3 regions of the Microbacterium sp. nov. GSS16 genome follow, and region 3 is predicted to be linked to each of the others. Evidence: predicted binding sites of a transcription regulator. Region 3 holds the regulator's gene; each other region holds the start of a gene.

Region 1 (2,268 bases), 830 kb from region 3:
GCCGCCGAAAGCGGCATCGAGGGTGTGATCGAGGTCGCTGTCGCGAGCCGGCAACCCGCATCCGGGGAAGCGGCACCGCTCATCGCGCGACCGCAGTCTGCGGCGCAGGGATTCCGGAGGCCGGTACCTGTCGACGGACAGCACTCCTCCGTTCACCGGGTGCGTGAGGACCCGATCCCAGCCGGCGGCGGCTCCGGCCAGGGCCCTCGCGGAAGCGAGATCCATCGGAGCCCGGCCCGAGAGCTCTGCGGCGGGTCCGTCCGCGCTCATGAGCGTCGTGACGGGCACGGTGACCGCGACCTGCGCCTTGATCGATGCGAGCAGTGCGCCGACGGTGTCATGACCGGCGGGAGCGCCGGTCAGCAGCAGATCCGCCGCGAGATCGAAGCGTCGCTGCCCGAGCGTGCGCGGGTCGGTCGCGGCCGAGGCGACTGAAGCCGACGCCTCCGAAGCCGACGCCTCCGAAGCCGACTGCATCGGGGCCGAGCCGGCATCGCGAGAAGCGAGCTCCTTCGCCATCTGAGTCAACCGGTCATGCGCGCCGTGGATCAGAACCGACGGACCGTACACATGCAGCTCGGACATGGCATCCGGGCCGTCCGTGACCCATACGTCACGCCGCCCGCGCGCATCCTCGTGTCGCTCATCGAGCGTGCGCGACTGAAACTGCTGGGCGATCCGCTCGGCGATCACTCGCACGCGGTTCGGCGACTCGTCCTGCGCGAAGTCCAGCACGCGCGCGGCGTAGGCGGCACGCGCATCGTCGCCGTCGATGTGCGAGCCGGCGTCGACGATCACTCGCGCGTGCCCTGCCGTGATCAGCCCAGCGCCCTGCGCGTGCCACACCTGCGGGAACCGCTCGACCAGCACCTCCGCCGCGACCATGCGCCGCTGCACAGTGCGGTCGCTCACGCGCAGCGCCGTCGCGAGTTCGGCGGCCACGGTGCGCAGCGTGAGATCGGAGTCGTCGAGGCCGGCGCCCTTCTCCGCGATCGACATCGCCAGACGATTCGCCACGGCGAGCAGTCCGTCTCTTGCGGCCAGCACGCCCTGCAGCGTCTTCTCGACGGCCTGCAGCGACGACACCACGGCGCTGAGGTTCGCCATGTCCTCCTTCGTCGCCGCCGTAATTCCGTTCATATCTCGAGTATCCACGTGGCCACCGACATTCGAACCTGTGATCGCCCGGTAGAACCACCGACCTGATCACGCACGCATAACGAACCCATCTTTTCCGGCGTGAGCGGATGGGAGAGGCACATCGCCGCACCGACGCCCCTCCACATCATTCGGCTGACCCGGCCGCCGCGTCAGCGCCCGGTATCCGCCGACGTCGGACCGCCCTCCACCGCGTCGCGTCGCGAGGTCGGCGCGACACCGGCATCCTGTAGCGTGTCGGCCATGACCGGTCGTGATGCCGCCGCCGTACCCCCGCCGACCGCCAGGACGGGAGCCGTAGCGGCGTTCGGCCGGGACCACGAGAGCGCCACCGCACCGGCCACCCGCAAGCAGGTCGTCTCGTGGGCGATGTGGGACTGGGCGATGCAGCCGTTCAACACGGTCATCCTCACCTTCGTCTGGATCGCGCTGTACCTGACCTCGCGGATGTTCCTCGAGCCGTCGGTGCGCGAATCCGGTCTGCTGGCCGACGGCTCGTACATGAACTGCAACAGCTCGCAGTACGCGGCGTCCGAGTACTGCCACGGGCTCACCGACCTGTCGGAGTGGTGGGGATGGGCCAACTTCGCCGCGGGCATCCTGATCCTGCTGCTCGCGCCGGTGCTCGGGCAGCAGGCCGACGCGCGCGGCAGCAAGAAGAAGTGGGTCATCGGCGCGACGATCGCGATCGCTCTCGTCCAGTTCTCGCTCTTCTTCGTCGAAGCCGATCCGAAGTTCTTCTGGTTCGGCGCATTCGCCGTCGCGATCGCCGCCGTGGTCAGCGAGATCGGCAACGTCAGCTATTACGCGATGCTCTCGGAGGTGTCGACGCCGAAGAACGTCGGTCGCGTGTCCGGCCTCGGCTGGGGGCTCGGCTACATCGGCGGCGTCGTCGCGCTGATCGTGTGCATCCCAGTGCTCTTCCTCGTCGGGCAGGACAACGCGCTGTCGTTCAAGCTCGTCGCCGTCATCTGCGCCGTGTGGACGATCGTCTTCTCGATCCCGATGTTCCGCAACGTGCCCGAGTCGCCTTCGTACGACACCGCCGAGAGGGTGGGCTTCTTCCGCTCGTACGTCGTGCTGGGCCGCAGCATCGCCGAGCTGTTCCGC
Region 2 (2,268 bases), 1.3 Mb from region 3:
TGCGGCGCGATGCTTGCGAAGGTTGTACGAGATCACTCTCATGCCCGCCACGTTACCGCCGCCATCCGAGCGCGCGACCGGGGTTGCGCGAGAGACTCGCGCGAGACTATTCCTCGTCCCGGTCACGTCGGGCGCGCGTCTGCTCGGCACGGGATGCCAGCAGCTCGTCGGCCGGATACCCGACCTCGACGAGCGTGAGCCCCCTGGCCGGCAGCACCTTGAAGGCGCTGGTGCGGGTGAGCTCGTCGCGCAGCCGAGCGACGTCCGCGACCTCGAGCTTCCCCTCCCCCACGGCAGCGCACGCGCCGACCAGAGCGCGCACCATGCTGTGGCAGAACGCGTCGGCCGTCACCTCGGCGATCAGCACGCCGTCGCGATCACGGGTCCACCGGTAATCGAGCAGGGTGCGGATCGTGGTGGCCTCCTCACGCGGCTTGCAGTAGGCGGCGAAGTCATGCAGGCCGATGAGGGTGCGGGCTGCGGCATCCATCCGCTCGACATCGAGTGCGGCGCGGATCGTCGTCGTGTCGTTGCGGCGCATCGGGTCGTAGCCGACCGTCGCGTCGGCGAGCCGGTAGGCGTACCGGCGCCACACGGCCGAGAAGCGCGCGTCGAATCCCTCGGGGGCAAGGCTCGTGCGGGTGACGGTCACGTCGGGGTAGTTGCCGAGCACGCCCCGGATGCGACGGGCGAGCGACCCCGCAGGATCAGTCGCCGCATGGCCGTGGCGCGTTTGCAGCCGAGCCCACTGGGCGTCACCGAGGTCGACGTGCGCGACCTGATCCGAGGCGTGCACCCCGGCATCGGTTCGACCGGCGACGACCAGCTGCGCCTCGGAGCCGAGGATGCGCGCGAGCGCCGCCTCGATCGTGCCCTGCACCGTGCGCAGGCCCGGCTGCTTGGCCCAGCCGCGGAAATGGGTGCCGTCGTAGGCGATGTCGAGGCGGATGCGCACGTATTCAGCCTAGACGCGAGCGCCGGCCGCGGATGTCGGCGGTTGATGCCCAGGATGCCTGACCGACTCGTTCCATCGAGTCGCATATAGTTTCGATACTTGTGAAGAACTTCTACAGTTTTCTTCGTAGTTTTGCTTGACTTGTGGTTGGCCGGCGTTTAGGCTTTTCACATGTCAGCACCCGCTCTGGATCCGTTGCGAGAAGCCGTCACGGCTCTCGCCGGGGTGTGGGCGGATGCCTCGACCGCGGCCGACCTCGACCGGTCGGACCTCGTGTCGCTGACCCGCGCCATCGGTTCCGCGCGGCGGGCGCTGGATGCCCTGCAGGCCGACGTCGCCGCGGCCATCGCGCACGAATCCCGACCGGAACTCGGTGCCGAGTCGCTGGCGAAGCAGCAAGGATTCCGCAACACCGCCCAGCTCATCGCGACCACCACCGGCACCAGCGCGGGAGACGCGGCGCGGCTGGTGAAAGTCGGCGAGGCGATCGCGCCCCGGCAGAACCTGCTCGGCGAGCCCGCGCCGGCGAAGTACCCGGCCGTGCAGGGTGCCGTCACCTCGGGCCGGTTGGGTGGCGCCGGGGCGGCGGTGATCGTGGAGTTCCTCGACCGGGCGCGGGTCGGGGCCGACAAAGATCTTGTGGCGGATGTCGAGCAGCAGCTCGTCGAGCGGGCCGTGGGACTGTCGCTGGATGACGTGCGCCGCCTCGTCAAGCGCGCCGAAACGGTGCTCGAAGCCGACAAGCTCGAAGCGCGAGAAGAAGAGCGACGCGCGGCGCGGTCGCTGAGCATGTTCGAACGCGACGGCATGCTGCACCTCAATCTCGTCACCCCGGTCGAAGAAGGCGCACCGATCAAAGCGGCGATCGACGGGTACGTGTCGGCACAGTTCCAGGCCCGCAAAGATCTGGCCGGCGCGGGCATCGCGGATGCCGATGGCGCGGATGCCGGTGGGGCGGATGCCGATCAGCGCACCGTCACCATGATGCGCGCCGACGCCCTCACCCTGTTCTGCGCCCACGTGCTCGACTGCGACAGCCGGATGCCCGTCGCCGGCGCCACCGTCATCGTCCGCATCAACGCATCGGATCTCGAAGCGGGAACCGGCTCCGGAACCATCGACGGGATCGACCAGCCCATCTCCGTCACCGCGATCCGGCGGATGGCCGCCAGCGGCAGCGTCATCCCCTGCGTGCTCGACAGCGCCGGCGAGATCCTCGACTGGGGCCGAGAGAAACGACTCTTCACCCGGACTCAGAAACTCGCCCTCGTCGACAGAGACGGCGGATGCGCGATGTGCGGACTCCCGCCCAA
Region 3 (2,268 bases):
TCCTGCGCGGCGAACTGCCCGCCGACGACTACGACGACTTCCTGCGCCGCGAGATCGACCAGGTCGTCGCCCTGCAGGAGGAGCTCGGCCTCGACGTGCTCGTGCACGGCGAGCCCGAGCGCAACGACATGGTGCAGTACTTCGCAGAGCACCTCGACGGATTCGCCGTCACCCAGCACGGCTGGGTGCAGTCGTACGGTTCGCGCGCCACCAGGCCCTCGATCCTGTGGGGCGATGTGTCGCGCCCCGCGCCGATCACGGTGTCGTGGGCGTCGTACGCGCAGTCGCTGAGCGTCAAGCCGGTCAAGGGCATGCTGACCGGCCCGGTCACGATCCTCGCGTGGTCGTTCGTGCGCGACGACCAGCCGCTCGGCCAGACCGCCAACCAGGTCGCGCTCGCACTGCGTGACGAGATCACCGATCTCGAGGCCGCTGGGATCGCCATCATCCAGGTCGACGAGCCGGCGCTGCGCGAGCTGCTTCCGCTGAAGGCGGCGGAGCAGGCGGACTACCTCGACTGGTCGGTGCGCTCGTTCCGGCTGGCGACCGGCGGCGCCGCAGCGGGCACGCAGATCCACACCCACCTCTGCTACTCGGAGTTCGGCGTCGTGATCGACGCGATTCGCGCGCTCGATGCCGACGTGACCTCGATCGAGGCGGCCCGCAGCCGCATGGAGGTCGTCGCCGACATCGCCCGCTTCGGATTCGACCATGGGGTGGGCCCTGGGGTCTACGACATCCACTCGCCGCGCGTGCCCAGCGTCGAGGAGATCGAGGCGCTGCTGCGTCGCGCCGTCGACGAGCTGCCGCTGCGGCAGCTGTGGGTCAACCCCGACTGCGGTCTGAAGACCCGCGCGTACGAGGAGACCGTGCAGTCGCTGCGCAACATCGTCGAGGCCACCCGACGCGTCCGGGAGGACGTTTCGGCCGCCGTCTGAGACGCGTTCACGACGAAGAGGCGCCCCTTCCGATCGGGAAGGGGCGCCTCTTCGTCGTGTGCGCGATCAGACCGCGCGAAGCACCGCGACGACCTTGCCGAGCACGACGGCCTCGTCGCCGAGGATGGGTTCGAACGCCGAGTTGCGGGGGAGGAGCCAGGTGTGACCATCGCGGCGGCGGAACGTCTTCACCGTCGCCTCACCGTCGATCATGGCCGCGACGATCTCGCCGTTCTCGGCGTTGTTCTGCGTGCGCACGACGACCCAGTCCCCGTCGCAGATCGCCGCGTCGATCATCGACTCGCCGTTGACCTTGAGCATGAACAGGTCGCCCTTGCCGACCAGCTGCCTGGGAAGCGGGAAGATCTCCTCCACCTGCTGGTCGGCGGTGATCGGCACTCCGGCGGCGATCTGCCCGACGAGCGGCACGAGTGCCGCGTCGCCCACCGCGGGGGCGGTGTCGGCCGGGTTCTCGGCACCGCTGCCGGGGAGATCGATCAGAACCTCCATGGCGCGGGTCTTGCCGGGATCACGGCGCAGGTAGCCGCTGAGCTCGAGCTGCCCGAGCTGGTGCGTCACGCTGGAGAGCGACTTGAGACCGACGGCGTCGCCGATCTCGCGCATGCTCGGCGGGTAGCCGTGGCGCGCGATCGAGCTCTGGATCACCTCGAGGATGGCCATCTGCTTCGGGCTGAGGCTCTTGCGCCGACGCGTGCGGGGAGCCTCGGCTGCGGTCTCAGGGGTGTCGCTCATGGGTGCTCCTTCATGCCCTCACACGGTGCGGATCCGCGTCGTCGCGGGGATCCGATTCGAATGTCGGTGGCCCATGGTGGGCTGACTTCATCGAAACCGTATCCGAGTTCTCTCGCGAAACGGAAGATCTGTTCGAGCGTGTCGCGCAACCAGCGGCCTTCGATTCGAAGAATCCTTGACAGATGTTCGATATCGAAGATAGATTCGGAACGTAGCTTCGCATCCGGCATCCCCGGCCGGATGCCGGATGCGAAAGCTGCATCACCTCCGCCTGACAGCGGGGAGAGTGAAGAGGAGCATCACGTGAGCACGATCAGCATCCAGGCCCCCCTGACCGTCCCGGTCGCGGCCGCTGCGCGGCGTTCTGTCCCGACCCGGCTGCGTCTCACCGCGCGCGGTCGCCGTCTGCTCGCCACCCTCGCCGCAGCGCCCGTCATCGCCGGCATCACCGTCTCGCTGCTGGCGGGCGGCTCGGCCCTCGCCTCCGGTGAGAGCGACCCCGTCGCCTTCGAGACCGTGACGGTGCTGCCCGGCGACACGCTGTGGTCGATCGCGGCTGAGGCCGCCCCCGCCTCCG

What was found. Region 3 encodes LexA, which represses DNA repair genes until DNA is damaged. Its sites were predicted from a motif close to TCGAACANNTGTTCGA; they were not measured.
Region 1: the regulator LexA is predicted to act here: its motif matches at 1,170-1,185, upstream of PGB26_RS04585 (HNH endonuclease signature motif containing protein).
Region 2: the regulator LexA is predicted to act here: its motif matches at 1,036-1,051, upstream of PGB26_RS01230 (HNH endonuclease signature motif containing protein).

What each region holds. Positions count from the first base shown of each region.
Region 1 is NZ_CP116338.1:985,991-988,258, reverse strand. Features, by position in the region: gene PGB26_RS04585 (HNH endonuclease signature motif containing protein) at 1-1,140, opposite strand, end outside; gene PGB26_RS04580 (MFS transporter) at 1,402-2,268, shown strand, end outside.
Region 2 is NZ_CP116338.1:262,879-265,146, forward strand. Features, by position in the region: gene PGB26_RS01220 (endonuclease/exonuclease/phosphatase family protein) at 1-42, opposite strand, end outside; gene truA (tRNA pseudouridine(38-40) synthase TruA) at 107-955, opposite strand; gene PGB26_RS01230 (HNH endonuclease signature motif containing protein) at 1,127-2,268, shown strand, end outside.
Region 3 is NZ_CP116338.1:1,820,652-1,822,919, forward strand. Features, by position in the region: gene metE (5-methyltetrahydropteroyltriglutamate--homocysteine S-methyltransferase) at 1-938, shown strand, start outside; gene lexA (transcriptional repressor LexA) at 1,005-1,691, opposite strand; gene PGB26_RS08665 (LysM peptidoglycan-binding domain-containing protein) at 1,995-2,268, shown strand, end outside.